DNA from 2 places in the Methylobacterium sp. 1030 genome. Region 2 is predicted to be linked to the other one. Evidence: riboswitches for the same ligand, from Rfam matches in the RefSeq annotation. Region 2 holds a riboswitch; the other holds the start of a gene.
The links. Region 2 has a riboswitch for thiamine pyrophosphate ahead of thiO (glycine oxidase ThiO). Riboswitches for the same ligand answer to the same signal wherever they lie in the genome.
Positions count from the first base shown of each region.

Region 1: another riboswitch for thiamine pyrophosphate. It lies ahead of thiC (phosphomethylpyrimidine synthase ThiC); the one in region 2 lies ahead of thiO (glycine oxidase ThiO).

Region 1 is NZ_JBEPKM010000006.1:45,249-60,420, reverse strand. It holds gene ABIC30_RS10000 (TY-Chap domain-containing protein) at 1-434, shown strand, start outside; gene thiC (phosphomethylpyrimidine synthase ThiC) at 457-2,343, opposite strand; TPP riboswitch at 2,415-2,520, opposite strand; gene ABIC30_RS09990 (alpha/beta hydrolase) at 2,635-3,465, shown strand; gene ABIC30_RS09985 (HNH endonuclease family protein) at 3,481-3,855, shown strand; gene ABIC30_RS09980 (acyltransferase family protein) at 3,972-5,042, shown strand; gene ABIC30_RS09975 (hypothetical protein) at 5,049-5,294, opposite strand; gene ABIC30_RS09970 (hypothetical protein) at 5,395-5,895, opposite strand; gene ABIC30_RS09965 (ATP-dependent helicase) at 6,080-6,463, shown strand; gene ABIC30_RS09960 (YoaK family protein) at 6,501-7,217, opposite strand; gene ABIC30_RS09955 (hypothetical protein) at 7,222-7,440, opposite strand; gene ABIC30_RS09950 (LysR family transcriptional regulator) at 7,537-8,406, shown strand; gene ABIC30_RS09945 (transglycosylase domain-containing protein) at 8,660-10,846, shown strand; gene ABIC30_RS09940 (GGDEF domain-containing protein) at 11,139-12,689, shown strand; gene ABIC30_RS09935 (aldo/keto reductase) at 12,703-13,542, opposite strand; gene ABIC30_RS09930 (adenylate/guanylate cyclase domain-containing protein) at 13,840-14,913, shown strand; gene ABIC30_RS09925 (hypothetical protein) at 14,913-15,116, shown strand; gene ABIC30_RS09920 (YaiI/YqxD family protein) at 15,113-15,172, shown strand, end outside.
Region 2 is NZ_JBEPKM010000003.1:93,627-108,798, forward strand. It holds gene ABIC30_RS04980 (FAD-dependent monooxygenase) at 1-297, opposite strand, end outside; gene ABIC30_RS04985 (zinc-finger domain-containing protein) at 310-567, opposite strand; gene map (type I methionyl aminopeptidase) at 768-1,595, shown strand; gene radC (RadC family protein) at 1,602-2,348, shown strand; gene ABIC30_RS05000 (circularly permuted type 2 ATP-grasp protein) at 2,445-3,878, shown strand; gene ABIC30_RS05005 (alpha-E domain-containing protein) at 3,944-4,891, shown strand; gene ABIC30_RS05010 (transglutaminase family protein) at 4,913-5,740, shown strand; gene ABIC30_RS05015 (proteasome-type protease) at 5,785-6,537, shown strand; gene ABIC30_RS05020 (thiamine phosphate synthase) at 6,596-7,252, opposite strand; gene ABIC30_RS05025 (thiazole synthase) at 7,249-8,052, opposite strand; gene thiS (sulfur carrier protein ThiS) at 8,055-8,267, opposite strand; gene thiO (glycine oxidase ThiO) at 8,264-9,487, opposite strand; TPP riboswitch at 9,552-9,680, opposite strand; gene ABIC30_RS05040 (retropepsin-like aspartic protease family protein) at 9,914-10,420, shown strand; gene ABIC30_RS05045 (glycosyltransferase) at 10,819-11,940, shown strand; gene ABIC30_RS05050 (adenylate/guanylate cyclase domain-containing protein) at 12,030-13,289, opposite strand; gene rpoD (RNA polymerase sigma factor RpoD) at 13,366-15,172, opposite strand, start outside.

The DNA of each region.
Region 1 (15,172 bases), on a different contig from region 2:
ACCGCTGCGCCGTCGTGGAGCGTCTCGACGCCATCCACAGGCGCGGGCCGGTCGACGTCTCGCGCGACCGCTTCATCGTCGTCGCGCCGCACGGACAGGCGCAGCGCTACGTCCAGTGCATCTTCCAGGATCGGGATACGCGGATGTTCTGCGAGGCCGCGTCGGGCGCCTACGGGCCACCCGGCCGAAGGCGCCTGCGGCTGGATGCGACGGCACGGCAGGCTCTGGCGGCGCTCGGATACGTCCAGGCGGACCCGGCGGAGAACTTCGCGCGCCTCGTGGAGCTGGGATCGCCGCCCGACACGGGCATCGCCGCGGATCTGATGCTCGCGGCGCTGCACGATGCCTACGGCGCCCGCCCAGGCGACATTCTCGATATCGAGGCCCCGCACGGCGGAACGCCGGGGCGGGGCTGCGGCGCGCCCGAATCCTGAGCGGACCGGGCGCGCGCCCGTCTCACTCGGCGGCGTCGACGTAGAGCTTGCCGCCCTCGGCCAGGAACTCCTGCGACTTCGCCCGCATGCCGGCCTCGGCCTCGGCCTTCGACATCGCGGGCGCCGCGCCCACGACTTCGCCGGCCTCCTCCATCGCCAGCACCTCGGCGCGCAGGTCCTGCGTGATCTTCATCGAGCAGAATTTCGGCCCGCACATCGAGCAGAAATGCGCGACCTTGTGGGCGTCCTTCGGCAGGGTCTCGTCGTGGAAGCGCCGGGCGGTATCCGGATCGAGGCCCAGGTTGAACTGGTCCTCCCAGCGGAAGTCGAACCGGGCGCGGCTGAGCGCGTCGTCCCGGAGCTGCGCGGCGGGATGCCCCTTGGCGAGGTCGGCGGCGTGGGCGGCGATCTTGTAGGTGATGACGCCGGTCTTCACGTCGTCCCGGTCCGGCAGGCCGAGATGCTCCTTCGGGGTGACGTAGCAGAGCATCGCGGTGCCGAACCAGCCGATCATGGCGGCGCCGATGCCCGAGGTGATGTGGTCGTAGCCCGGGGCGATGTCGGTGGTCAGCGGGCCGAGGGTGTAGAACGGCGCCTCGCCGCACTCCTTCAGCTGCTTCTCCATGTTGACCTTGATCTTGTGCATCGGCACGTGGCCGGGGCCTTCGATCATCACCTGGCAGCCCTTGTCCCAGGCGACCTTGGTCAGCTCGCCGAGCGTCTCCAGCTCGCCGAACTGCGCGGCGTCGTTGGCGTCGGCGATCGAGCCCGGGCGCAGGCCGTCGCCCAGCGAGAACGAGACGTCGTAGGCCCGCATGATGTCGCAGATCTCGTCGAACCGCTCGTAGAGGAACGATTCCCGGTGCCCGGCCAGGCACCAGCGCGCCATGATCGAGCCTCCGCGGGAGACGATGCCGGTGACGCGCCGGGCGGTCAGCGGCACGTGGGCGAGCCGCACGCCGGCATGGATCGTGAAGTAGTCGATGCCCTGCTCGGCCTGCTCGATCAGCGTGTCCTTGAAGACCTCCCAGTCGAGCTTGAGCGGGTCGCCGCCGACCTTCTCCAGCGCCTGGTAGATCGGCACCGTGCCGATCGGGACCGGGCTGTTGCGGATGATCCACGAGCGGATGTTGTGGATGTTGCGGCCGGTGGACAGGTCCATGACCGTGTCGGCGCCCCAGCGGATCGACCAGACGAGCTTCTCGACCTCGTCGGCGGCCGAGGAGGTCACGGCGGAGTTGCCGATGTTGGCGTTGATCTTGACCAGGAAGTTCCGGCCGATCGCCATCGGCTCCAGCTCGGTGTGGTTGATGTTGGCCGGGATGATCGCCCGGCCGCGGGCGATCTCGTCGCGGACGAATTCCGGGGTGATGAAGGGCGGGACCGAGGCCCCGAAGCTCTGGCCGTCCGCGAGCGCGGCCTCGGCGCCCGCGAGCATGGCCTCCCGGCAGACGTTCTCGCGGTGGGCGACGTAGATCATCTCCTCGGTGATGATCCCCGCGCGGGCGAACTCGTACTGGGTCACCATCTGGCCCGGGGCCGCCTTGCGGATGGTCCGCTCGGCGGGGCAGGGGGCCACGAGCTTGTCGCCCGCGAATCCGTTATCCTCGGGCTTCACCGCGCGCGGCGCGACGGCCGCGTAGCCGCGGGCGGCGACCCAGGGCTCGCGCACGCCGGGGAGGCCGGCATTGAGGTCGATGCGGGCATCGGTCTCGGTGTAGGGGCCCGACGGGTCGTAGACCCGCACCGCTTCCTCCTTCGGATCGGAGAGGACGATCTCGCGATAGGGGACGCGGATGTCCGGCCGCCCGGCCGGGTTCGCGTACGCCTTGCGCGATCCGGTGACCGGACCCGTGGTCACGGTCTCGGGGCTGCCTTTCACGTCCTTCGGGAGAACGGGTGCGTTCATCGTGGGCCTCTCCTCGTGCTGGAGCGGTCCGGTCCACGCGATGGCCGAGATGAGATGAGGTCGCGCGAGATGCGACCGCAGGTTCCCGTCCCTCCGCCGGTATGAGCCGGATCAGGTTCAAGGGTCAGGGCAGCGTGCCCAATCTCAGCCCTCTTCAGGGCCCCCCTCGGAACGGTTCCAGACTCGGGCCCGCGGACGGCTTTGTCAATGCTGACCGGCCGCCCTAGAAAACACATCCCCGAAACCGTTCGTCCGAACGCACGCGTTCTCCCCCGCCGCAATCGCACCGCAATGCGCCTCATCGCCGGCCTCCTGCTCGCCGCGCTCCTCCTCTGCGGGCTGGCCTGCGCCGCGCTCGCGCTCGGGCAGCGCCGGTTCCTCTATCCGGGCGCCTTCGGGCCGCAGAACCCGTGGACGATCCCGCCGGGCCTCGCGACGATCACGGTCGCGACCCCCGACGGCGAGACCCTGCACGGCCTGTGGCGGCCTCCGCGGCCGGGCTGCGGCGTCGTCGTGAGCTTCCACGGCAACGGGTCCCGCCCCGAGCCGCACGCGGCCCGCTTCGCCGCGGAGCCCTGGCGGGCGCGCGGCTGGGGCGTGCTCACTGTGGCCTATCGCGGCTATCCCGGCTCCACCGGCAGCCCCAGCGAGGACGGGCTGATCCGCGACGGGCTGGCGGCCGTCGAGGCCGCGCGGGCGCGGGCGCCCGACGCGCCGATCCTCCTCCACGGACACTCCCTCGGGGCCGCCGTGGCCGTGGCCGTCGCCGAACGGGTGCCGACGATCGGCCTGTACCTGGAGGCGCCGTTCGACTCGATGACCCACACCGTGCGGCTGCATGTCCCGCTAGCCCCGATCTGGCTCCTGCGCGACACGTACCGCTCGGACCTGCGCATCCGCGACGGGTCGGCGCCCGTGCTGATCGTGCAGGGCCGCGACGACACGGTGGTGCCGGCCAAGCTGGCGCGGAACCTCGCCGAGGCGGCCGGCCCGCGGGCGCGGATCGACGTGATCCCGGGGGACCACGTCTCCATCCTGGGGAGCCGGGATCGCGAGGCCGAAGCGCTGTTCGGACAGGGCGTCGGTCCGGCTTGCCCGCAGCCGGTGGACCAGCAGGGGTAGGAGAGGGAGGCTCGCGTGGTCGGACGGCGCTCGCAGCGCTGGAGCGCCGAGGATCCGGACGCGCCGGGCGTCCCGGGCCCGCCGGACCCGGTCTGCCCCCTCTGCGAGCGCCCGATCCCGCGCCGCGCCCGCTCCAGCCTCCATCACCTCACGCCGAAGCTGAAGGGCGGGACCCATCGCGGCACGGTCCGGCTGCACCAGATCTGCCACTCGGCGATCCACGCCCGCTACAGCGAGGCGGAGATCGCCAAGCGCCTCGCCGACGTCGAGGCCCTGCGCGCCGATCCGGAGATCGCGCGCTTCCTCGTCTGGGTCCGCGGCAAGCCCGACGATTTCCACGCCGCCACGCGCATGACCCGCGAGCGGAAGTCGGCGCGCCGCAAGATCTGACACCTGCCCGGCCGGCGTTTACCGGGCGTTCGTCACATCCGCAGGTGGCCGCCGCCCCGTTCCTTGCCGTCAACCCGAACCGGTCCAGGATCGCCCCGATCGCGAGGGTTCGGACGATGGCCGGGGTCGGGGATACGGGGGATCGACTCGCCTGGGTCGATATCGCCAAGGGGATCTGCATCCTCCTGGTCGTCATGATGCATTCGGTCATCGGCACCGGCGAGGCCATGGGCGGCGAGGGCTTCCTCCACCCGATCGTCGCCTTCGCGAAGCCGTTCCGCATCCCGGACTTCTTCCTGCTCTCCGGACTGTTCGTCGGGCGGGTGATCGACCGCGACTGGCGCCTGTTCTCCGACCGCCGGGTCGTCCACTTCGCCTATTTCTACCTGCTCTGGCTGGTGATCCAGTCGGTCGCCAAGTACGGCAAGATCGTCGGCGATGCCGGTCCCGCGGCCTTCGCGGCGCATCTCGCCCACGCGCTGATCGAGCCCTATTCCAGCCTCTGGTTCATCTACCTGCTGGCGGTGTTCTCGGTGGTCACCAAGGCCCTGCGCCGCGTGCCCGGCGGCGTGCTCCTCGCCGGCGCCGCCCTGCTGCAGATCGCCGACATCCGCAGCGAGTCGACCCTGATCGAGGAGTTCTGCGCCCGCTACGTCTACTTCGTCGCGGGCTACCTGTTCGCCGGGCGGATCTTCGCGCTCGCCGACGCGGCGCGCCGCCGCGTCCCGCTCGCCCTCTGCGGCCTCGGCGCCTGGGCGGTCCTGGAAGGCTGGCTCGCGCTGACCCCGTCGGGCCTGCCGGATCATCCGACCCTCGCCAGCCTGCCGCTGGTGAGCCTCGCCCTCGGCGGGGCCGGTGCCCTCGCGATCTTGGTGGCGGCGGCTCTCATCGGCCGCGCCGGCGGTCCGGTCGCCGAGGCGGTCCGGACCTGCGGCCAGCGCTCGATCGTGATCTACCTCGCCTTCTCGCTGCCGATGGCGGCGACCCGGGAGATCCTCGTGCGCACCGGCGCGATCGCCGATATCGGCCTCGCCAGCCTGACCGTCATGGCGATGGCGGTTGTCCTGCCGCTCATGCTGGAGCGGCTGGTCCGCGGAACGGCGCTCGACCTGCTGTTCGTCCGGCCGCGCCGGTTCCGGCTGGCCGGGTCCGGGCCTAAGCCGAGCCCGGCCCTGCAGGCGACCTGAGGGACCTCAGCCGTCGAAGGCGATACCGATCCGCCGGCTGCGCCGCCACGCCACGGTGGCCGGGCGCGGTTCGGTGCCCGTGCTGACACGAAGCGCGAAGCGGTCCGGCACGGCCTGATCGTCCTCGACCTCGATCTGCGCGCCGACGTCGGTGGCGTCCCAGACCAGGCAGCTCACCTCGCCGCCGTCGAGCAGCACGGCGCCGAACGTGAAGGCGTTCTTCCGGAAGGTGCCGCGGCGATTCTCCGTCATCAGCTCCTCCGTCCCGTCTCGTGGCTCCGCGGAGCCGGACGATGCCGGATCGCGGTTAACAGGGCAAATACGTTCCCGTGCCTGCCCTGCTCGACCGAGATCAGTACTCGTCGGGATCACCCCGGTAGCGGCGTGGCCCCGGCCCGTAATCGTCGTCGTAGGAGCGGCGCGGCGGCGGGCGGTCGTAGTCGCGGCGGTCGCGGTAGGCGTCGCGCCGGTCGTCGTAGCCGTCATTCCGGTAGCCGCCCCCGCCGCCGTAGGCACCCCCGCCGCCACCGCCGTAGCCGCCGCCGTAGCCCCCACCGCCGCCCGCGTTGATCCGCGGAGCGTACCAGCAGCTCTTCGCCTGGCCCGGCGCCGGATCGCCGAAGGTCTGGGTGTTGCAGGGCACGACGCCGCCCTGCGGGAACGGCCGGCCGTTCGTCCGGCCGGGCACGCCGTAATAGACGTTGGTGGGATAGGGCATCCGGCAGACGCCGCCCTCCTGCGCGCAGCCGACCAGGTTCACCGTGTCGAGCTGGTAGGCCTGGGCCGGGGCGGGTGCCAGCGCGCCGCCTCCCAGCGTGATGGCCCCGAAGGCCAGAGCGATCCGAATCTGCACGTCCCCGATTCCCCCGTGGTTCGCGGTGCGGGTGCCGAATAATCCGGTCGGCGGCTTCCGGCCAGCGGCCGCGCTCGCTATGGCGTCGCACAAGGATGCGCGCGGGCCGGTCCGCGGCCGGCGCGACGGTGATCGGGCGGAACGCCCCGTCGTCGGACGGGAGACGGCGCCCCGGGAGGCCTTGATGAGGGATGCGTCCGCGCAGGAGCTTCTGCTGCTCAGCGCACTCCAGGAATGCCGGATCCAGCTCGACGCGGCGCGCAAGGACGAGGCGGCCCGCGCCGCCGTCCGGGTGGAGCTCGAAGCCGCGCTCCGGCGCGAGGCCGCTCTCGCGGCGGCGATCGTGGAGGAGCGCGAGCGGACCGAGGCGGTCCGCCTCGTGCTTCAGGCGCTGTTGATGAGCGTCCGCCGGTTCGGTCTGCGCCGGCGCCTGTTCGGGGCGCGCATCGCCCGGCTCGGCCGCGAGACGCCGGATTCCGGTCCGCAGGCGGCCCGCCATCCCGTGCTGCTCGCCGAGGCGCGACGGGTGCTGGGTAAGCCATCGCCCGAACCGCCGGCCGAGCGGTGACGGCGGTCGCCGCCCGAGCGCCGCGCGGCGCGGCTCCTCACGGCCCGGCGCCGGCGTCTCCTGGCGCCGCGGCCAGGACGATCAGGGCCGTCAGAACGCCGAGCGGCAGGACGATGCTGCCGAAGGCGAGATGGGCGATCCCGAAGGCGCCGAACAGCGCGCCCGCGGCGAAGGCCGCGATCGCCGGAAGCACGCGCAGGAACCTCTCCCGGGTCTGATCGCGCTGTGGGCCGCGTCCCAGGACGAGGTCGGTCGCGTCGATGACGGCCTGGCTGACGCTCACCGTCATGACCGTGGTGGGGGCGAGATGGCCGAGAGACAGGCGGCCGATGGCGTTCTGTAACCCCATGGCCGCGACCGCGAGCATGCCGACGGCGATGGAAGCGGCACTGTCCGCTCCGCCGAGGGGCGACCACACGGTGCCACACAGCCCGAATCCCGCGAGCAGGGTCACCTCCACGGCGAGGAGCCAGGGCAGGGGGTCGAAAGCCCGCCGCTCCAGCGCCAGGGCCAGGACCCGCGCCCCCGCCACCGCTCCGACGAAGACGGGCAGCGCCAGGAGCTTGGCCACCACGCCGCTGGAGCTCGCGACCAGCTCGGCGCCGATCAGGACGAAGTTGCCGGTGACATGAGCGGTGAAGAGGCCGGTCAGGGCGATGAAGGCCGCAGCGTCGACGAAGCCGGCGACGAACGCCAGGGCGGCGCCGGCGAAGGGATCGCTCCCCGGTCTCCGAGCTCGCGCGGGACGACTCATCGTCTCAGTCGGCGAAGGGCGTCGCCGTCAGGCCGACCGGCATCCGCGGATTGGCGAAGTAGTCGGGCCAGCGATCGCAGAGATACAGGATCGCGACCAGCACGGTGGCGATCGCCAGCAGGGAGGCGAGCACCTCTGTGACCTGCGTCGCCCATTTCCCGAGCGTCGGGATCGCCATGAGGCCGCCGACGAACAGCGTGGTCACGATAACGGGTGCGGACATCGGGCAAGGCTTCGCGGCGCGGCTCTGGGACGGGGTTGTCCCGAACCCTAACGCTGCGCGGCGCCCGCAGGTTACCGATATCGGTTATCGTGACTCATGATAGGCAACCCGAACATCGAGCTGCTGCGCTCGTTCCTGGCCGTCGTCGAGAGCCGCAGCTTCACCGCCGCGGCGCAGGCTCTCGGTCTGCGGCAATCCACGGTGAGCGGGCACATCGCCCGGCTAGAGCAGGCGCTCGGTCGCGCGCTCCTGACGCGGGACACCCACCGGGTCGCGCCCACGCCGGACGGTCAGGCCATGATCGGCTTCGCCCGCGACGTGGTGGACGCGCAGGACCGGCTGCGCGCCTTCTTCTCGCCGGAAGGCCTGCGCGGCCGCATCCGGCTCGGCGTCTCCGAGGACTACACCCTGTCGACCCTGGCACAGGTCCTGGCCCGCTTCGCCGATCGGCACGACGCGGTCGATCTGCAGATCACGGTCGGGCTGAGCCGCGCCCTCTACCAGGGCTACGATGCGGGCGAGCTCGACGTGATCTTCTGCAAGCGGCGGCGCGGCGACCCGCGCGGGACCTTGGCCTGGGCGGAGGATCTGATCTGGACGGGCCGGCCCGGCCTCGTGCCGGATCCGGCCAAGCCCTTGCCCCTCGTGCTCTACCCGCCACCGTCGATGACCCGCACCTTGGCGCTCGACGCCCTCGAGGCAGTGGGCCGGTCCTGGCGGGTGGCCTGCACCAGCGGAAGCCTGATGGGGCTGCGGGCCGCCGTCGAGGCGGGCCTGGGCATCGCGCCGCATTCGGCCAAGATCCTGCCGCCGGGCCTCGCCGCGATCTCCGAGGCGGCCGGCCTGCCGCCGCTCGGCGCGGTCGAGTTCGTCGTGCTCGGCCCGGGTCGCCACCACGCGGCGGCGACCGCGCTGCAGGAGACGATCCTGGCGAGCACGGGCGAGCTTCAGGGCGCCGCGCGCTAGGGCAGCGTCGTCCCAACACGCGGTGGCCGGGCTCGATCCCGACCGTCCGGCGCGGTCCTTAACGGATTGGCCAGCCTTTTTCCGCACCGTACCGCGAAGCGGTCACAAACGGTTTCGACAAGGATCGCCGGCGGTGCCGGCCCCGGTGTCGTTGCCGGACGGGGCGCGAAACCGCCGCATTTGGCGTGCGGAAACCGTCCTGCGGCGTGCCTGACGGTCGCGCATCGCGGCGGAACATTCGAGAACGGGATGCATGGCCAAGGGTCGGGGCAGGATTGAGCCGAACTTCGACGTGCCCGAAGGGCGCGCGCGGGATCGCGGCGAACTCGACCTGCGCCTGACCCGTGAGGACCGCCCCGGGGCAGGAGACGGCGTGGCGAAGCGATCGGGCGGCGGAGCGCGGCAGCCGAGCAAGGCGCCGGCGCGGACAACGGGGCGGGCGAAGGCCTCGGGTCGCGGCCGACGCCGGCGTTCCTGGCTCGGCCGCATCGTCTACGGCTGCGTCGTCCTCGGCCTCTGGGGGGTGATCGGGCTCGCGGGGCTCATCGCTTACCACGCCTCGCAGCTGCCACCGATCGACCAGCTCGCGGTGCCGAAGCGTCCGCCCAACATCGCGATCCTGGCGAGCGACGGCTCCCTGCTCGCCAACCGCGGCGAGACCGGCGGCCGCGTCGTGTCGATCAAGGAGCTGCCGCCCTACCTGCCGCGCGCCTTCGTGGCGATCGAGGATCGGCGCTTCTACCAGCATTTCGGCGTCGACCCGGTCGGTATCATGCGGGCCATCGGCCAGAACCTGACCCGGCGCGGCGTGGCGCAGGGCGGCTCGACCCTCACCCAGCAGCTCGCCAAGAACCTGTTCCTGACCCCGGAGCGCTCGGCCTCGCGCAAGATCCAGGAGGCGATCCTCGCGCTCTGGCTCGAGCACAAGTACACGAAGGACGAGATCCTCGAACTCTACCTGAACCGCGTCTATTTCGGCGCCGGCGCCTACGGCGTCGAGGCGGCGGCGCAGCGCTATTTCGGCAAGCCTGCCAAGGAGGTGAGCCTCGCGCAGGCCGCGATGCTCGGCGGCCTCGTGCAGGCGCCCTCGCGCCTTGCCCCGAACCGCAACCTCCCGGCCGCCCAGGCCCGCGCCGCGCAGGTGCTCGCCGCCATGCAGGAGCTGGGCTTCGCGTCGGCGCAGGACGTCAAGGTGGCGCTCGCCCAGCCGGCGAAGCCCGCCAACGCCCGCGGCGGCGGGTCGGCCAACTACGTCGCCGACCTCGTGATGGACGTGCTCGACGATTACGTCGGCAAGTTCGACACCGACATCACGGTCCAGACCACGGTCGATCCGAGCCTCCAGGCGGCGGCCGAGAAGGCGCTCACCGACGAGCTCAACGCCAAGGGCACGCGCTACAACGTCAGCCAGGGGGCGCTGGTCTCGATGCGGCCGGACGGCGCCATCCGCGCCCTGATCGGCGGCCGCGACTACGCGCAGAGCCAGTTCAACCGGGCCACGACCGCCAAGCGTCAGCCCGGCTCCTCGTTCAAGCCCTTCGTGTACCTCGCGGCCGTGGAGCACGGCGCCACGCCCGACACGGTCCGGGAGGACGCGCCGATCCGGATCGGCAACTGGGCGCCGGAGAACTACTCCCACCGCTACGAGGGTCCCGTCACCCTGCGGACGGCGCTCGCCCAGTCGCTCAACACCGTCGCGGTGCGCCTCGGCCAGGAGGTCGGGCCGAAGACCGTGGTCCAGACCGCCCAGCGGCTCGGCATCACCTCGCCGCTCCAGGCCAACGGCTCCATCGCCCTCGGCACGTCCGAGGTCACGCTCTTGGAGATGGTCGGCGCCTACGGGGCCTTCGCCAACGGTGGCATCGGCGTGATCCCCTACGTGGTCACCGCCGTGAAGAGCCAGGACGGGAAGGTCCTCTACAAGCGGTCCGACAACGGTCTGGGCCGGGTCATCGACGCCAACGCCGACGGCATGATGAACGCCATGATGCACGAGACCTTCGTCAGCGGCACCGGCAAGAAGGCCGACATTCCCGGCTGGGACCTCGCGGGCAAGAGCGGCACCACCCAGGATTACCGCGACGCGTGGTTCATGGGTTTCTCGGGCAGCCTCGTGACCGGCGTCTGGCTCGGCAACGACGACGGCGAGCTCACCAAGAAGGTCACCGGCGGCAACCTGCCGGCGGAGATCTGGAAGACCTATATGACCCAAGCCCTGAAGGGGCAGACGCCGGTCCCGCTCCCGGGCCTCAACCGCTGGCGCCGCCAGCCGGAGACGACCGCCTCGGTGGCGAGTGCCGCCCCGGCGGGCCCGGGCGGGCTCCTGGGCCAGATCCTCGGCGAGCCGGAGGCCCCGGCGCCGCGCCAGGCCGCACCGTCGCGGCGCGCACCGAAGGACGACCGCAACTTCATCGAGAAGCTGTTCGGCATCGGTGACTGACGCTCCGTGGTTTCCGCGTTCGTCGGGACCAGGCGGCGGCGCGCGTTGCGGGCGAGAGGCGGCCCGCGGCGCGCGCCTTCGTGCATCTGCGCGATCACACCCGGGCTCCGGCCCACGGTGAACGCGTCGAGGCGGGACTGACAGCCACGGCGGCCTGTATTTGTATTAGCGGTGATTCAGCGCTTCTTAGTGCCGCCAATAACCGCTTTTTCAATCTTCGTGGACGTAAGATCGGGTGAACAGTAAGCCCGTCAACCGCAATGGCGCGGTTCGTGGCAGCCCGATCGAGCCAATGCTCCTGCGCGCGACCGCTACAGCGATCAGAGCTCACCTGGACGATCGCGCCTCGCGCCTGATCGCGGCGGCCGGCACATGCCTACTGCTCTGCCTCGCGCTGCTCGGCGTCTATCTCTGCCTGGATCTGCGGGACGTCGCTTGGCACAACGCCCGCCGCAACGCCGGGAATCTCCTGGCGGTGATCGAGGAGGGCGTCGGCCATAGCCTGCGGGTCTACGACCTCTCGCTGCGGAACTCCGCACGGCTCGCGAGTCGCGCCGACATCGCGGCCTTGGACCCGGATATTCGGCGCCTGGCGCTGTTCGACACGGCTGTGGCGGGCTCCGGCCTCGGTCCGATCGCTGTCACGGACGCGGCCGGCGACGTCCGGCTGACGAGCGATCCCGGCGTGCGGACCCGGCCCAACATGCGCACGCTGCCGGAATTCGAGTTCCATCGGTCGAATCCCGAAGGCGGCCTGATCCTGTCCGGGCCGACCGTATCTCTCATGACCGGTGAGCCCATCATCCGCATGACCCGGCGGATCTGGACGCCCGACGGCTCATTCGCCGGGATCGTGTCGGGATCGATCAGGCTCGCGCATTTTCAGGCGCTGTTCGAGCGCCTGCATTTCGACGACGGCATCGCTCTGAACGTCTTCCACCGGGACGGGACGCTGCTGATCCGGGCGCCGGCACGGCCGGAGGCGCTCGGCCAGAACATCAGCGCGAGCCCCGGCTACAAGATGTACCGGGCCAAGGCGCGCGGCGAGTTCCAGGGGCGCTCGTTCCTCGACGGCGTCGAGCGGGTCTACAGCTTCGCCGACCTCGACGACCTGCCGCTGATCGTGACCGTGGCGACGGACGTCGACAGCATCCGCAGCGGCTGGATCTACAAGGCGGCGATCGTCGCCGTCCTGATCCTGTGCCTCTGCCTCCTCGCCTTCGGCCTGACGATCCTGCTGCACCGGGAGGTCGGGCGCCACGTGGCCGCGGAAGCCTCCAGCCGCGAGGCCAACGCCGCGCTCGCCGTGCTCGCGCGGACCGACGGCCTGACGGGCCTGCCGAACCGGCGCAGCTACGACGAGCACTTCGCCGTGGAGTGGAAGCGGGCCGCACAGCTGCGGACGCCCCTGGCGCTGTTGATCGTCGATGCTGACCACTTCAAGCAGTTCAACGACCGCTTCGGTCACCAGCGCGGCGACGAGGCGCTGAAAGCGGTGGCGGAGTGCCTGCAACGCACCCTCGATACCGCCGGCCTGAGCTTCCGGATCGGCGGCGAGGAGTTCGTCGCCCTGTTACCGAGCGTCGACGCGACGGCCGCCAGCGTCGCGGCGGAGCGCGTCCGCCGGGCCGTGGTGAACCTCCGCATCCCCCACGCCCCGGAGGTCGGTGGCATCGCGACGGTGAGCATCGGCGTCGCCTGTGCCGATCCGGCCGGCGGCGATCCGCCCGAAGGGCTGTTCACGGCGGCCGACGCCGCCCTCTACGCGGCCAAGAAGGCCGGGCGCAACCGCGTCCGCGCCGCCGCGCCGGCGGATCCCGTGGCCCTGGCGCTGCGGGCCTGAGCGGGCCCGCGGCTCACAGCATCGGCAGCATCCGGGGCCGCGGTCCGCGGGGGAAATGCGCGTCGATCAGGGCGATCTCGGCCGCGCCGAGGTGCAGGTCCGCCGCGCCGGCATTCTCGACGGCCCGGTCCGGGCGACCGGTCTTGGGGATCGTGAACGTGCCCGGCAGCCGGGTCAGGTAGGCGAGAGCCACCGCGTAGGGCGTCGTGCCGTGGTTCTGCGCGATGCCCGCCAGGACGCGGCCGCCCGCGCTGGCCGGATCGGGGAAGTCGCCGCTGCCGAAGGGCGAGTAGCCCACCATGGCGACGCCGTGCTTCTCGCACCAGGGCAGCACGGCGTGCTCGATGGCCCGCTCGTTCAGGTGGTAGAGGACCTGATTGCAGGCGATCCGGTCCGGCCCCGCGATGGCCCGGACGCGGTCGAGATCCTCGACGTCGAAGTTGCTGACGCCCCAGGACAGGATCTTGCCCGCACGGCGCAGATCCTCGAAGCCCGCGATCGTCTCTTCGAGCGGGTGCTGGCCCGGCCAGTGCAGCAGGTAGCAGTCCAGCCGGTCCGTCCGCAGACGCCGGAGCGACGCCTCACAGGCCCGCGCGACGCCCCGGCGCGTCGCGTTGCCCGGCACCACCTTCGAGACGAGGAACACCTCCTCGCGGCAATCCGCGACGGCGGCGGCGACGATCGCCTCCGCGTCCCCGTACATCTCCGCGGTGTCGATATGAGTCATGCCGGCGTCGATCCCGGCCCGCAGCGCCCGGACCGCGTCCGTCCGGTCCGAACTGTCGATGTGCCACGTGCCCTGGCCGATCACCGGCACAGAGACGCGCGTCGCGCCGAAGCTCCTGGCGTACATGGCAGCGCTCCCTCTTCGCTGTCACAGGGGGTTGCTGGCGGCGGTCCGGTCGAGTCCCGGGCCGCCGGCGTATCACGGCTCGGCCGCGCAACAACCCGGCACGCCTTACTCGCGCCATCTTGGGGCGTTGAGCAATGGCATGCGGCCTCCCGCGGCGCTAAACTTTAGGCCCATGCCCGAAGTCCGGCGGCGCGGGCTCGCCGAGTCTGCGCCGCCCCGCGCAGCGCCGCCGCGCAGGGCCACGCGACGCCCGGACCCGCGCACGGTCCGTCGGCTGGCCATGCTGGAGACGCCTCGATGCTGCCGGCCCACCGGATATTCTGGGGTCTGATCCTGCTGGCGGCGGCCGGCGCGGGGTTGCTCTACAACATCATCTTCGCGGCCGGCGCCTCGCCCCTCGCCGGATTCACGTACGGCCTCTGCATGGGCGCCACGGTGCTGGCGTTCGACCGCGGGTTGATCCTGGCCGGCCTGCAGGCGAAGATCCGGCGGCTGCCGGCCTGGCTCTACGTGCTGGCCGCGGAACTCGCCTATGTCCTGATGATCATGGCGGGCAACGCCCTGGGCGGCCTGCTCGTCTGGGCGTTCGCCCTGACACCGGACGACCTCACGACCGCGACCCGCATGACCGCGCGGGTCCTGGCCTACGCCCTGGCCGTGTCGGGCCTGCTGGTCTTCGTCATCCGGATGCGCGACCTGATCGGCGGCGAGGTGTTCGTGAACTTCATGATCGGCCGCTATCACAAGCCGGTGGCGGAAGAGCGGGTCTTCCTGTTCCTCGACGTGGTCGGCTCCACGGCCTTCGCGGAGACCCACGGCGACCTGCGCGCCCAGGAGTATCTCAGCGCCGTGTTCGCGACGCTCGCCGAGCCGGTGCGGCGCAACGGCGGCTCGGTGGACGACTATATCGGCGATCTCGCCATGGTGACGTGGCCGATGGCCCGCGGCCTGAAGGACGCGCGCTGCGTCACCTGCGTGTTCGAGGTGCTCGACCGGATCGAGGCCGATGCCGCGGCCTGGCAAGCCCGGTTCGGGACGGTCCCGCGGCTCCGGGCGGCGCTGCACGGCGGCTCGGTGGTCACGGCCGAAGTCGGGGTCGACCGCCACAAGATCGCGTATTTCGGCGACGCCGTGAATGTCACGTCGCGGATCGAGGCCCTGTGCCGCCCGCTGGGCGTCGGCATCCTGATCTCGCAGGATCTCCTCAACCGCCTCCCGCGCCTGCCGGCCGGCGTCCGGGCGCGGTCCCTCGGCGCCCACGCGCTCCGCGGCCGCGGCGCGCCGCTGTCGGTGGCGACGCTCGAGCGCGGACCCGCCGAGACCGCACCCGTGGCGGATCTGGCGCCGCGCCGCGCCGCGGTCGCCCGCTGATGGCCGGGGCGAGCACCGCGCGGGCGAACACCCTGATCGCCGTGAAGATGGCGCTGCGCTTCGGGCTGCCGCTGATCGGGCTCGCGGTCTTCGGCCGCGCCGTCGTTCTGTCGGTGGGCGGCGATATCGAGCGCGGCCAATTCGCTCTGGGCGTGCTCCTGATCCTGGCGGGTTTCACCTCGAAGCTGGTGCCCCGACCATGAGCGACGCGCCGGCCCGCCCGCCGATCTACCTCGACGCCGATGCCTGCCCGGTCAAG
Region 2 (15,172 bases):
CTGCGCCTGCGCGCCGAGCGCCACGCCGCCGATGCGGCGGCCGCTGTCAAGGGCCCGCACCTCGACCGCCGGCGGCTCGCTCGCCGCCCGGCGCAGGGCCGCCGAGAGCCCGAGGCCTGCCAGAACCCGGCTCGCGTTGGGCGAGATCTGGATCCCGGCCCCGACCTCGCTGAAGCCGGTCCGGCGCTCGATCACCGTGACGGCGTGGCCGGCATCCGACAGCGCCAGCGCCGCCGTCAGGCCGCCGATCCCGGCCCCGACGATCCCGATCCGCAGAGATGGACTGCCAGAAGGCACGGTGGGCGGCGCCTACTCCGCCGCGACCTTGGCGTCGTCCCGCCACACGCAGGCCTGCGGCTCCGCCTCGTCGGCCTTCAGGCCGGCCCGGTAGCGGTAGAGCGTCGAGCAGTACTGGCAGATGATTTCGCTGTCGGCGCCCATGTCGAGGAACACGTGCGGGTGGTCGAACGGCGGCAGCGCGCCGATGCACATGAACTCCTTCACGCCCACGGTGATCACCGGCACGCCCGGCTCGTTGTGGAAGTGCGGTACCGCCTTGCCTGCCATCCGGCCCTCGCCTGCCCCGCGACTGACCGCGCGGCGAATCTGCCAGCGCGCTCCCGGGCGTCTCGCGGCCGCTTATGCCGCCAGCCCCGCGACCGGCGCAAGCCTCGCCCGACCTACGACCGATGCGGCTTGGACTCCCGGGCCCCGCGCCGTACATAGGGCGAAGCCCGATTGACGCCGCCGCGAAAAAAGTCCCGATCATGCAGCAGGAACAGGCCAGTGCGCAGGGTGCGCGCCGCGCCCCGGAACCGCCGATCCACGGTCCCGAGGGTTTCGAGGGCATGCGCCGGGCGGGTCGGCTCACCGCCGAGGCCCTCGACCTGCTGATGGAGGCGACGCAGCCCGGCGTCACCACCGAGGAACTCGACAAGCTCGCCTACACCTTCGCCATGGACCACGGCGCCTATCCGGCCTCGCTGCTCTACCGCGGCTATCCGAAGTCGATCTGCACCTCGATCAACCACGTGGTCTGCCACGGCATCCCCAACGACAAGCCGCTGCGCGAGGGCGACATCGTCAACCTCGACATCTGCCTGATCCTCGACGGCTGGCACGGTGATTCGAGCCGGATGGCCTATGTCGGCGAGGTGCCGCGCAAGGCCCAGCGCCTGTGCGAGATCACCTACGAGGCGCTGATGCGGGGCGTCGCCGCCGTGAAGCCCGGCGGATCGACCAACGACATCGGCCGGGCGATCCAGTCCTACGCCGAGGGCGAGCGCTGCTCGGTGGTGCGCGATTTCTGCGGCCACGGCCTCGGGCGCACCTACCACGACGCGCCCACGATCCTGCACTACGTCGAGGCCAGCTACGACGTGCCGTTCAAACCCGGCCAGTTCTTCACGATCGAGCCGATGATCAATCTGGGCCGGCCCGCCGTGAAGGTCCTGGGCGACGGCTGGACCGCCGTGACCCGCGACCGCTCGCTCTCCGCCCAGTTCGAGCACACGGTCGGTGTCACCGAGACCGGCGTCGAGATCTTCACGATCTCGCCGAAGGGGCTGCACCAGCCCGTCAACCCGGCCGCCTGACCGGCCGTGCCCGAGCGGCAGGACGACGGTGAGGCGGGGCTGTTCGCCGACAGCGCCGCCCCGTCGCCGGTCGAGAAGGAGACGCCGCACTACCACGGCCACCGCGACCGCCTGCGGGAGAAGTTCTCCGCCGCGGGGCCCGACGCGCTGCCCGATTACGAGCTGCTGGAGCTCGTCCTGTTCCGGGCGATTCCCCGGCGCGACGTGAAGCCCCTCGCCAAGGCGCTGGTCGCCCGGTTCGGCAGCTTCGCCGAGGTGGTCAGCGCCGAGCCGGCGCGGCTCATGGAAGTGGAGGGCGTGAGCGCCGGGGTCGCGTCCGACCTCAAGGTGATCGAGGCCGCGGCGCGGCGGCTGGCCCGGGGCGCGATCCGCGAGCGCGCGCTCCTGGGCTCGTGGAGCGCCCTGCACGAGTACCTGCGCGCCACCATGGCGTTCGCCCCGCGCGAGGAGTTCCGCGTCCTCTTTCTCGACAAGCGCAACCACCTCATCGCCGACGAGGTGCAAGGGCGCGGCACCGTCGACCACACGCCGGTCTACCCGCGCGAGGTCGCCCGCCGGGCGCTCGAACTGTCGGCGACGGCCATCATCCTGGCCCACAACCACCCGTCCGGCGACCCGGCCCCGTCGGCGGCCGACGTGGCGATGACCCGCGAGATCGTGGCCGTCCTGGCGCCGCTCAAGATCGTGGTCCACGACCACGTGATCCTCGGCCGAAACGGTCACGCCAGCCTGAAAGGCCTGAAGTTGATCTGATCCTCCGGCCTCCTTGAGCGTTATCGCCCGCGGATATAGCCATGATCGGGTGGCGCGCCTCTTGCCTCAAGAGCGGGAGCGTACGGGAGGAGCGAGATGGCGGTGACGGCCTTCGACGAGATGAACGGGATCGGCGCGGCCGATCCGGCGGCCGTCCGCGACGCCTACGGCCAGCTCAAGGCCTGGCTCGACTCCACGCCGCCCGAGCATTTCAACACCCGCCGCAGCCAGGCCGAGCTGCTGTTCCGCCGGATCGGCATCACCTTCGCGGTCTACGGCGACAACGAGTCGACCGAGCGGCTGATCCCGTTCGACATCATCCCCCGGGTGATCACCAAGCCGGAATGGGCCTTCCTGGAGCGCGGGCTGACGCAGCGGGTCACCGCCATCAACCTGTTCCTCAAGGACATCTACGGCGCCCAGGAATGCATCAAGGCCGGCATCATCCCGGCCGACCTCGTCTACCGCAACGCCCATTACCGCATGGAGATGCGGTCCTTCCGCGTGCCGCACGACCTCTACGTGCACATCGCCGGCATCGACATCGTCCGGACCGGCGAGAACGACTTCTTCGTGCTGGAGGACAACGCCCGCATCCCGTCGGGCGTCTCCTACATGCTGGAGAACCGGGAGGTCATGCTGCGCCTGTTTCCGGACCTGTTCTCGAAGCACCGGGTCGCGCCGGTGGAGAACTACCCGGACGCCCTGCTCGCCACCCTGCGCAGCCTCGCGCCGGGCTCGGCGACCCGGGACCCGACCGTCGTGCTGCTGACCCCCGGACGCTACAATTCCGCGTTCTACGAGCACTCGTTCCTGGCCGACAAGCTCGGCGTCGAACTGGTGGAGGCGTCCGACCTCTTCACCAAGGACGACGTCGTCTACATGCGCACCACCGAGGGGCCGCGGAAGGTCGACGTCATCTACCGCCGCCTCGACGACGACTTCCTCGACCCGCTGGTCTTCCGCCCGGACTCGGTGCTCGGCGTGCCCGGCCTGATGAACGCCTACGAGCGCGGCTCGGTCACCCTCGCCAACGCGGTCGGGACCGGCATCTCGGACGACAAGGCGGTCTACAGCTACATGCCGGAGATCGTGAAGTTCTTCACCGGCGAGGAGCCGATCCTGCACAACGTGCCGACCTATCGGTGCCGCGAGAAGGACGCGTTCGCGTACGTGATGGACAACCTGTCCGACCTGGTGGTGAAGGAGGTCAACGGCTCGGGCGGCTACGGGATGCTGGTCGGGCCGCATGCCAGCAAGCGCGAGCTCGACGACTTCGCCAAGAAGCTCAAGCACGCCCCGGACGGGTTCATCGCCCAGCCGACCCTGTCGCTCTCCACCTGCCCGACCTTCGTGGCCTCGGGCGTCGCGCCCCGCCACGTCGACCTGCGGCCCTTCGTGCTGTGCGGGGCCGACAAGATCCGCATCGTTCCGGGCGGCCTGACCCGGGTGGCGCTGAAGGAAGGCTCCCTGGTGGTCAATTCCAGCCAGGGCGGTGGCACCAAGGATACCTGGGTGCTCGACGCCTGAGCTCCGCGATATCCGGACGTTCCGAGGCGCGGACACCGTGGTCCGCACGACTTGGCTGAAGACCGATGCTCTCCAGGACTGCCGACAACCTCTTCTGGCTCTCCCGCTACGTCGAGCGCGCCGACTTCGTCGCCCGCATCCTCGACGCGGCGCACCGATTCGCGTCGCTGCCGACGAGCTACGGCGGCGGCGGGAGCAACGAGTGGGAATCGGCCCTCGCCTCCGCCGGCGACCCCGACGCGTTCAAGACTCATTACAGCGCGATCAACGCCGACACGGTCTGCGACTTCCTGGCCTTCAGCCCGCACAACCCCTCCTCGATCCGTTCCTGCATCGAGGCGGCCCGCGAGAATGCCCGCTCGGTCCGCACGGCGCTCACCACCGAGATGTGGGACGCGATCAACGGCGCGTGGCTGGAGCTGCGCAACTACGCCGGCAAGGACCTGAACCGCGACGAGTTCGGCCGCTTCCTCGACTGGGTGAAGACCGTCTCGCTGACCTTCGACGGCTCGGCGTTCCGGACGATGCTGCGCAACGACGCCTTCTGGTTCACCCGGCTCGGCACGGCGATCGAGCGGGCGGACAACACCGCCCGCATCCTCGACGTGAAGTACCAGATCCTGCTGCCGCACGACGAGACGGTGGGCGGCAGCCTCGACTACTTCCAGTGGACCACGATCCTGCGCGAAGTGTCGGCGTTCAACGCCTACCACTGGGTCTACCGGGAGAGCATCAAGCCGCTGCTGGTGGCCGACCTCCTGATGCTCAACAAGCAGATGCCGCGCTCCTTCGCGAACTGCTACGGCGTGATCGTCGAGTATCTCGACCTGATCGCCGACGCCTACGGCCGCCGGGGCCCGAGCCAGCGCCTCGCCGGAAACATGTTGGCGAAGCTGGAGGGCGAGGATATCGACCGGGTCTTCGCCACCGGGCTGCACGAGTTCGTCGAGGCGTTCATCGCCGAGAACAACAAGGTGGGCGAGGCGATCGCGAAGCAGTATCTGGTCGGCTGAACAGGACGGACAGGACGGCGCATGCGCATCCGCGTGGTTCACGAGACCATCTACACGTACGAGCAGCCCGCCCGCGGGCTCGTGCAGGTCCTGCGGCTGACGCCGCGCGACCATGATGGGCAGTACGTCCGCGGGTGGCGGATCGACACCACCGTCGACGGGCGGCTGACCGCCCGCGAGGACGGGTTCGGCAACGTCGTCCACTGGTTCACCCCGGACGAGCCGGCCGACGCCCTGACCATCCGGGTCACCGGCGAGGTCGACACCGACGACACACACGGCGTCGTGCGCGGCACGGTGGAGCGCCTGCCGGACGAGTTCTACCTGCGCGACACGGACCTGTGCGCCGCGAGCCCGGAGCTGCACGCTTTCGCGGAGCGCGTCGCCGCCGAGGACGACGGTGCGACCTTGGCCCGACTCCACCGGCTGATGGGGGCGGTCCACGGTGCTGTGGCCCACGAGCCCGGTCCCGCGAGCGGCGCGGTGCCGGCCGGCAAGGCGTTCGCGGCGGGCCGCGGGATCTGCCAGGATCTCGCCCACGTGCTCATCGCCGCCGCCCGCCACATCGGCATCCCGGCGCGCTACGTCGCCGGCTACCGGGCCCGGGAGGACGGGCAGGCGGATGTCGAGGCGCCCCACGGCTGGGTCGAGGCCCTGGTGCCGGATCTCGGCTGGGTGGCGTTCGACCCGTGCTACGATGTCAGCCCGACGGACAACTACATCCGCGTCGCCACCGGCCTGGACTATCTCGGGGCGGCGCCGATCCGCGGCAGCCGGACCGGCGGTGGCACCGAGACACTGGACGTGAAGCTCCGGGTCGAGCAAGGCAGGGCCGCCGCTCAATCCTGACCGTCCCGACCCCGGTCCGCCGACCGCACGAGAGCCCGAAAACGATGACCTACTGCGTCGGTGTCCTGGTGGAGGAAGGGCTGGTCATGGTCGCCGATACCCGCACCAATGCGGGGCTCGACGACATCTCGACCTACCGCAAGCTCCACCATTTCAACGTGCCGGGCGAACGGGTGATGATGCTCGCCTCCGCGGGCAACCTCTCGATCACCCAGTCGGTCCTCAGCCTGCTCCAAGAGGGCGTGCCCGGCGAGGAGGAGGGTGAGCCGCCGCAGAAGCTCGTCGAGGCGCCGACCATGTTCCAGGCGGCGCAGCTGATCGGCCGGGCCATCCGGCGGGTGCGCGCCATCGAGAAGGACGGGTTCGAGGCGGCCAATATCCGGTTCTCGATCTCGCTGCTGTTCGGCGGCCAGATCGGCACCGGGGAGATGCGGCTGTACCTGATCTACTCCGCCGGCAATTTCATCGAGTGCAGCACCGACGCGCCGTTCCTCCAGATCGGTGAACACAAGTACGGGAAGCCGATCCTCGACCGGGCGGTGAAGTACACGACCGACCTCTATGACGCCCTCAAGGTGAGCCTGGTCTCAATGGATTCGACCATGCGCTCCAATCTGGGCGTCGGCCTGCCGATCGACATCGCGGTCGCCCGCCGGAACGCGCTGACGCTCGAGGTGAACCACCGGATCGAGGCCGGCGAGGGCTACTTCCACGATCTGCGCGAGCGCTGGTCGGCGGCGCTGCGCGCGGCGCACCGGGCGATCCCGCGCCCGCCCTACGGACCGTCCAACGCCTAGAGCAACCACAGCATCGGCCGTCTTGCTCCGCTGCGCTCGCCGGGACGGGGGCAGATTTCTACGTGGCTGTCCGAGCCGCTGAAGACTCCGCTGCGCCCCAGGCCTTCAGGAGCGCCCGGGTCGCCTCGGCCGGATCCATCGCCCGCATCGGGCCGCCCATGACGGCGAAGCCCGCCGCCCCCGCCGCGCGACAGGCCCCGATTACCTCCGGACCGACACCGCCCAGAGCCACGATCGGCAGGCCAGCCGCGCGTGCGGCGGCGAGGCCCTCCGATCCGAGAGCCGGTCCGTAACCGGGCTTGCTCGTGGTCGTGAAGATGGGGCTGAGGGTTACGTAGTCGGCGCCGGCCCGCGCGGCGGCCGCGGCCTCACGCGGCGCGTGCGCGGAAACGCCGATGAGCGCAGCCGCGCCCAGGGTGGCCCGTGCCGCCGCGATCGCCTCCGGTCTCCAGCCGCCGCCGAGATGCAGGCCGTCGGCACCGAGCGCGCGCGCGAGCGCGACATCGCCTCCGATCGTCAGGACGCCGTTCGCGGCCCGCACGCGCTCGGCCACGCGCGCGCCGAGGCGCAGGCGGGCATCCGCCTCCAGGTCCCTGTCGCGGAACCAGATCCAGCGCCCGCCGCCGTCGAGGACCGCCTGGACGGTCTCGGCGAGGGGCCGCGGATGCCCGTGCCGGTCCGTCACCGCGAGCAGCGGCGACGGCAGCGCCCTCACGAGCCGACGAGGCCGAGCTGCGGGCTCGACGGCTCGGCCCGGCCGCGGCGAGGGATCCGCCCGGCGCGGTGCGCGTCGCGCCCGGCCTCCACGGCCCGGCCCATGGCGCGAGCCATCCGCACCGGATCGTCGGCCTTGGCCACGGCGGTGTTGATCAGGCAGGCGGAGGCGCCGAGCTCCATGGCGATCACCGCGTCCGATGCGGTGCCGATGCCGGCATCGACCACCACCGGCACCGTCGCCCGGCGGCAGATCAGCTCCAGGTTGGCCGGGTTGGCCACCCCCATGCCGGAGCCGATCAGCGAGCCCATGGGCATCACGGCGGCGCAGCCGAGATCTTCCAGGCGCTGGCACACGATCGGGTCGTCGTTGCAGTAGGGCAGCACGACGAAGCCGTCATCCACGAGATGGCGGCAGGCCTCGATCAGCTCCATCACGTCCGGGTAGAGCGTCTCCCGGTCGCCGATCACCTCGACCTTGATCCAGTTGGTGTCGAGCGCCTCGCGGGCGAGCTCGGCGGTCATGATCGCGTCCCGGGCCGTCTCGCAGCCGGCGGTATTCGGCAGGAAGCGCTTGCCCTTCAGGATCTTGACCGTGTCCGAGCCGTGGCCCTGGAGCGAGACCCGGCGGATCGAGGCGGTGACCACGTCGGCGCCGCTCGCCGCGACGGCGTCGCGCATGATCGCCTGCGTCGGGTAGCCGGCGGTGCCGATGAACAGCCGGGACGACAGCCTCACCCCGGCGATGGTCAGGCTGTCATCCCCGCCCTCGGGGCGCGGCGGCAAGTGACTCTGGTCCATGCTCAACCTCCCTGCATGGCGCGGACGATCTCGACCCGGTCGCCCTCCGCGACCGGTGTCTCGCCCCAGTCCCGGCGGCGCAGAACGCGGCCGTTCAGCGCGATGGCGACGCCCTGCGGGCTCTCGATGCCGCTCTCCTCCGCCTCCAGGCGGAACAGGGCGTCCACCGTCTCGACCGCGCACTCGCGCGGCTCACCGTTGACGAGGAGTTTCATGCCGAGGCCCTCAGCGCTTCCGGCTGGCCGAAGCGCGCGCGGGTGAAGGGACGCGCCACCTCCGGCAGCGCGCCGCGCAGCACCAGCGCGGCGATCGCGTCGGCGGTGACCGGGGCGAGCAGGTAGCCGTTGCGGTGATGCCCGGTGGCGGCGACGAGGCCCGGCGCGATCGCGTCGAGGATCGGTGCGTCGTCGTCCGAGGTCGGTCGGTAGCCGCTCCACACAGCCTCCACCTCCATCTCCTCGATGCCGGGCAGCACCCGGCGGGCGCCCTCCAGCAGGGCGTAGAGCCCGCCCGCGGTGACGCCGGGACGGAAGCCGCAATCCTCCACGGTCGCGCCCACGACGAGCTGGCCGTCGCTCTTCGGGGCCATGTGGACCTGCTCGGTCCAGACCATCCGCGCCAGGGTACCGGTCCGGGCGGTGGTGCGCAGGGCCAGGGACTGGCCCTTCAGCGGGCGGACCGGAAGGGCGAGCGCGTCGGGCAGCAGGCCGCCCTCCCCGCTCCAGGCGCCGGAGGCGAGGACGACGGTCTCGGCCGCGACGACGCGGTCGCCGGCGCGGATCCCGGTCACGCGGCCGCCCGACCAGTCCAGGGCGGTGACGGGGGTCCGCTCAACCAGGATCGCGCCGGCGCGGCGGCAGGCCTCGGTAAGGGCGTCCATGACCAGACGGGGATCGACCTGATGGTCGAGCGGGCAGTGGATCCCGGCGGTGACGGAGGGGCGCAGGCCCGGCTCCAGGCGCCGGACCTCGCTGCCCGGCAGCCACGTGGCCTCGAGCCCCGAGCGGCGCTGAAGGTCGAAGCGGAAGCGCAGGCGCTCGACCTCGTCGCGGCCGACCGCCAGCACCAGGGTGCCGTCGGCGCGGTAGTCGATCGCCCGGCCGGACGCGGCCTCCAGGGCGTCGCGGAACGCGGGCCAGAGCCGCAGCGAGTCCAGGGCGAGCGGCAGCAGCGGATCGGAGCCCGGCTCGTGCTCGGCGGCGGGGGCCAGCATGCCGGTGGCCGCGAGGCTCGCGCCCGCCCCGATCGTGTCCCGCTCCAGCACCGTCACGGCGCGGCCGGCCCGGGCGAGGCGCCACGCGATCGACAGCCCGATCAGCCCGCCGCCGACCACGGCGACGTCCGTTCGCGCCGGAAGGGTCGCCGGCGCGACGCTGCCGTCCGGGTTGCGGCGGCGGCCGATCGGTGAGGCGGGTCGGTCGAGGGGCACAATCATCTCCGCGGATTGCCGTCGCGGAGATCGGGCCGTGCGCTTCGGTGAGAAGCTGTGGCCTGCCTTTCAGGCGGCCGCGGTCCAATCCCTACGCCGGTATGAGCCGGATCAGGTTCGAAGGATTTCCGCGCCGCAGGTCCTGACGGACGTGCCAGCGGTTTCTCAGCCCCTTGCCGGGGATCTCCCTGGAACAGACGCAGATGTGGCTCCCCGGCCGCTGCCGGTCAACCCCGCGCCGCGAGCATCCAGTCGTTCCCGCGACAATCCGCGGATCCCGGTGACGATCTGGACACCAAGCGGAGCGGAATCGGCGCGCGCGCCGCGGCGGCGACCGCGATCGCGCACCATCCCTTCACCGGTCTGGCATCTCATCACCGGGATTCCGGAACGTCTCCGGTCGCCGGCACTCCACGTCACGGGCGGACTCGCGTGCGCGCAATCCTATTGATCTGCCTGCTCGGCTTCCTCGGTGTCACGGCCGCCTTGAAGCTGCGCGACGGCATGAGGCCGGCGCCGGTGGCCCTCGCCGTCACGCCGCCGCCGGAGCCCGTTCCCGCAGTCGACGCCGCCGGCGTGGCTCTCCAGGCCGGGCGCAACGGCCACTTCTTCGTCAACGCGCTGCTGGACGGCCGCTCGCTGCCGATGATGGTCGATACGGGAGCGAGCGCCTGCGCGTTCTCCGAGGAGGATGCCGCGCGGATCGGGATCCGGGTCACTCCGGCCGATTTCACCCGCGTCTGGAACACCGCGAACGGCACGGTCCGCGTGGCGCCGATCCGGATCGCCATCGTGCAGATCGGATCGATCACGGTCCGGGACGTCGATGCGGTCGTGATCCCGCGCGGGCTCCTGTCGACGAGCTTGCTGGGCATGTCGTTCCTCAGGCGTCTGCGCGATTTCGGCATCTCCGGCAGCACGATGACGCTCAGGGGCTGAAGCGGCCGGAGATCGACGCTGATCTGTCTGGCCGAGGCGCGCCTGTGGCGGGCCCCCGGGCTTGCACCACGGGATCGGCTGCGGGCCCAACGCCCGCGCCGATGACCTACGGCGTTCGGGCCTCGTGCCAGCCCGATGGCGGGTGTCTCCTTATTCGCTCGATCAGTCTATCGGTCGCGGGTATTTGCAGTCATAAGACCGTGGGCCGGAGTATTTATATATAACTGGCCGATTATATGTTGTTTCAGATATTTAATCCAAATTTTGTCGAAGGATATGTTTGTTTTGTCAGCGCATTCCGGCAATGCTAGGAGCGTTCATGACTGCGCATCCGACACGTGAGCGCACGACGGGACGGCTTCGGCATGAAGAATCGCGGATCGACGATCTGTTTGTCCATGATCGTGAAGGACGAGGCCCACGTTATCCGGCGTTGCCTCGATTCTGTTCGTCCGATCATCGATCATTGGATCGTCGTCGATACCGGCTCGACGGATGGAACCCAGGATGTCGTCCGTGCCGCGCTCGCGGACATACCGGGTGCCCTGGTCGAGCGCCCCTGGGTTGATTTCGCCTTCAACCGGAACGAGGCCTTGAAACTCGCGCGGCGTCACGCGCAGTACGCATTGATCATCGACGCCGACGATGAGCTGATCATCCCGGCGGACTTCACGATGCCGAAGCTGCGTGCGCCCGGCTATCGGTTCGAGATCATCGACGCGCACACGCGGTACTGGCGCAACCAGCTGGTCAGCACCCGGGAGAACTGGCGTTACCGGGGCGTCCTGCACGAATTCCTCAGCTGCCCCGGCGTGACAGAGACACCGATCCTCCCCCTCGCGATGCGTCGGGGCGACGACGGTGCCCGCCACCGCGACGCGACGGCGGACGCGCGGGATATCGCCGTCCTCGAGAAGGCGCTGGCGGTCGAGACGGACCCCTTCATGATCGCCCGGTACACGATGTACCTCGGCACCACCTACGACGCCGCCGGCGAGTACCGGAAAGCGTTCGCCTGTTTCCTGAAGCGGGCCGATCTCGGCGGATGGGACGAGGAGGTCTATTTCAACCTGCTGATGGCCGCGGTGAACGCGGAGCGCCTCGACGAGCCGGAGGACAGGGTGCTGCAGCTCTACGAGCGCGCCACCGCAATCCGTCCGGGGCGGGCGGAGGCGCGCCACGGGGCCAGCCGATTCTGCAGGCTGAGGAAGCGGTTCGCGGAAGGCTATCGTTACGCCGAGGCGGGCTTGGCTCTCGAGCTTCCGAGCGAGGGCATCTCCCTGAACCCGTGGGTCTACGAGTACGGCTTGCTCGACGAGTTCGCCCTCAACGCGTACCACAGCGGCCAGTTCAGCGCCTGCGGACATGCCTGCCTGAAGATCCTCGAGCGGGCGCATGTCCCGCGGGAGGTCGCCATACGCGCCGGCGCCCTGGCCCGGGACGTGATGGCGCAGATGATCGATCCGGTCTGGGGTTGCCGGCACACACCCTACGCTCTGCCGTTCGTGCCGACGTGGTGACACGCACCGCGCGCGGATCGCCCGCGAGCCTCAGATCGCGGCGGATCTCCGCGAGCGCCGCGTGACGTCGGGTCCGATCGGAGGGCCGCTCAGCTGGACTTGCGCGGCCGCAGGAATTTCGGCCGGAACACCGCCATGGGCTCGTCGAAGCCGTTGAGCCGGTGCTCTCCCATTGGGATCGGGTCTCCCCAGAGGAAGTCCACGAAGGGCTTCGACATCAGCAGCGGCTCGCCGAGGGCGCGGTTCAGCTGCGCGATGCGGCTCGCGAGGTTCACGTCGCGGCCGATCACCGTGAAGTCGAGGCGTGAGCCGGACCCGACATTGCCGTAGGCGGCCTCGCCGTGGTGGAGCGCGATGCCGGCGGCCACCGGCACCGGGAACTGGTGCAGGGCGTTCGCCTCGTCGAGGGCCGCCAGGGCGTGCTGGGCCGCCGTGAGCGCGCCCTTGGCCGCGCCGCCCAGATCGTCGCCGGTTTCCCGGAAGATCGCCAGCAGGCCGTCGCCGAGATACTTCAGGACCTCGCCGCCCTCACGCTCGATCGGCGGCACGAGGCAGTCGAAGAACACGTTGAGCAGGCCCACCGCCTCCTCCGGCGTCATGTCGGCGGTGGTGCGGGTGTAGTCGCGCATGTCGGCGAACAGGATCGCCGAGCGGATCCGGGTCACCTGCCCGCGGCGGATGTCGCCGGCCAGGATCGCCCGGTGCGGCTCGTCGCCGACATAGAGCCGGAGCACGTGGTCGAGCTGCTTGTTGAGGACGCGCATCTCCATCACGGCCGCCAGCGCCGGCATGACGAAGCGGAGGATCGCGATGTCGTCGTCCCGGAACCCCTCGGGGGCCCGCGTGGCGAAGGTGATGCCGTTCTGCGTGCCGTTCGTGAAGAACAGGGGCGCCACGACGTAGTGGGTGTAGCCGCCGGCCTTCAGGTCGGGAACGATCGCGTAGGCGTCGTCCGGAGTCTTCGACAGGTCGAGGATGAGCCACTCCCCGGTCTCGTGGACCGTGTGGAACGGGCTGTTGAGGTACGCGTCCGTCGAGCGGGCCCCGTGGGGGAACAGCCGCACGGTGGTGCCGCCGTCCCGCGTCCAGATTCGACCGACGCCGGCATATTCCGAGTGCAGGGTGTCGATCGCCGTGGAGGCCCGGTCCACCGGCACGCCGATCGCGATCAGGCGCTCGGCGAGCCCGGCCAGCATCTCCTCGGCGTTGGGCATCCGCGCGCCCTCGCCGAGAAGCCAGTCGCGGATGCCCACGGAGGGCTGGAGCGCGCCGAAGGGCACGTCGTCGGCCTCCGAGCCGTCCGCGAAGGCCGTCGGGGATCCGGGCGTTGGCGGGCGGCGTTCGAGCATGGCGCCAGACTGGATGCCGCGCGGCACCGTGGCAACGCGGGCGACGGGGAAGCGCCGCGCGGTTCGCGGCGCGGGCTCAGTTGTCCAGGAAGCTCCTGAGCTTCCGGCTGCGCGAGGGATGCTTCAGCTTCCGCAGCGCCTTCGCCTCGATCTGGCGGATGCGCTCGCGGGTCACCGAGAACTGCTGGCCGACTTCCTCCAGGGTGTGGTCGGTGTTCATGCCGATGCCGAAGCGCATGCGCAGCACGCGCTCCTCGCGGGGCGTGAGCGAGGCGAGCACGCGCGTCGTGGTCTCGCGCAGGTTCGACTGGATCGCCGCGTCGATCGGCAGGACGACGTTCTTGTCCTCGATGAAGTCGCCGAGGTGGCTGTCCTCCTCGTCGCCGATAGGCGTCTCGAGGGAGATCGGCTCCTTGGCGATCTTCAGGACCTTGCGGACCTTCTCCAGCGGCATGGCCAGCTTCTCGGCCAACTCCTCCGGGGTCGGCTCGCGGCCGATCTCGTGCAGCATCTGGCGCGACGTGCGGACGATCTTGTTGATCGTCTCGATCATGTGCACCGGGATGCGGATGGTCCGGGCCTGGTCGGCGATCGAGCGGGTGATCGCCTGACGGATCCACCACGTCGCGTAGGTCGAGAACTTGTAGCCGCGGCGGTACTCGAACTTGTCGACCGCCTTCATCAGGCCGATGTTGCCCTCCTGGATCAGATCCAGGAACTGCAGGCCGCGGTTCGTGTACTTCTTGGCGATCGAGATCACGAGGCGCAGGTTCGCCTCGATCATCTCCTTCTTGGCCTGCCGGGCCTCGCGCTCGCCCTTCTGGACCATGTTGACGATGCGGCGGTACTCGCCGATCTCCAGGCCCGTCTCCGAGGCGAGGTCGAGGATCTGCGCGCGCAGCTCCGCCACCTGCCTCGAGCCGCGCTCGACCAGGTTCTTCCAGCCCTTGCCGCCGAGCGTACCGACGCGCTCCATCCAGTTCGGATCGAGCTCGTAGCCCTGGTAGTGGCGCAGGAACTCGTCGCGGGCCACGCCGTGGCTCTCGGCGAAGCGCATCAGCCGGCCCTCGTGGCCGATCAGCTGCTTGTTGATCGAGTAGAGCTGGCCGACCAGCGCCTCGATGCGGTTGTTGTTCAGAGACAGGGACTTCACGTCGGCGACGACGATGTCCTTCAGCTCGATCTGCTTCTGGTTCTGGGCCGGGGTGTTCTGCTCGCCGGCGGCCTTGCGCTCGGTGCCCTCGATCTGGAACTTGCGCAGCTTGCGGTAGTTCGCGGCGATCGCGTCGAAGGTCTCGAGGACCCGCGGCTTGATCTCCGCCTCCATGGCGGCGAGCGAGACGTTGTTCTCGAGGTCGTCCTCGTCGTCGCCACCCTCCGGCGGCGCGGGCGGCTCCGCGTCGTCCCCGCCATCCTCGCCCTCGGCGATCTGCGGCGCGTTCTTGCCGTCCGGGCCCGCGTAGGTCGCCTCGAGGTCGATGATGTCGCGCAGGAGGACCTTGCCCTCCACGAGCTCGTCCCGCCAGATGATGATCGCCTGGAAGGTCAGCGGGCTCTCGCAGAGGCCCGCGATCATCGCCTCGCGGCCGGCCTCGATGCGCTTGGCGATGGCGATCTCGCCCTCACGGGACAGGAGCTCCACCGAGCCCATCTCGCGCAGGTACATGCGCACCGGATCGTCGGTGCGGTCGGTCGGCTCCTTGGTGGTCGTGGCGACCGCGACGGCGCGCGCCGGCGCGACCTCGGCGACCTCGCCGCCTTCGGCCTCCTCCTCCTCGCCGTCCGCGGCCTTCTCGCCCGCGGCCTCGTCGGTCTCCTCGGCCTCGACGACGTTGATGCCCATCTCGGAGAGCTGTGAGAGCACGTCCTCGAGCTGGTCCGGA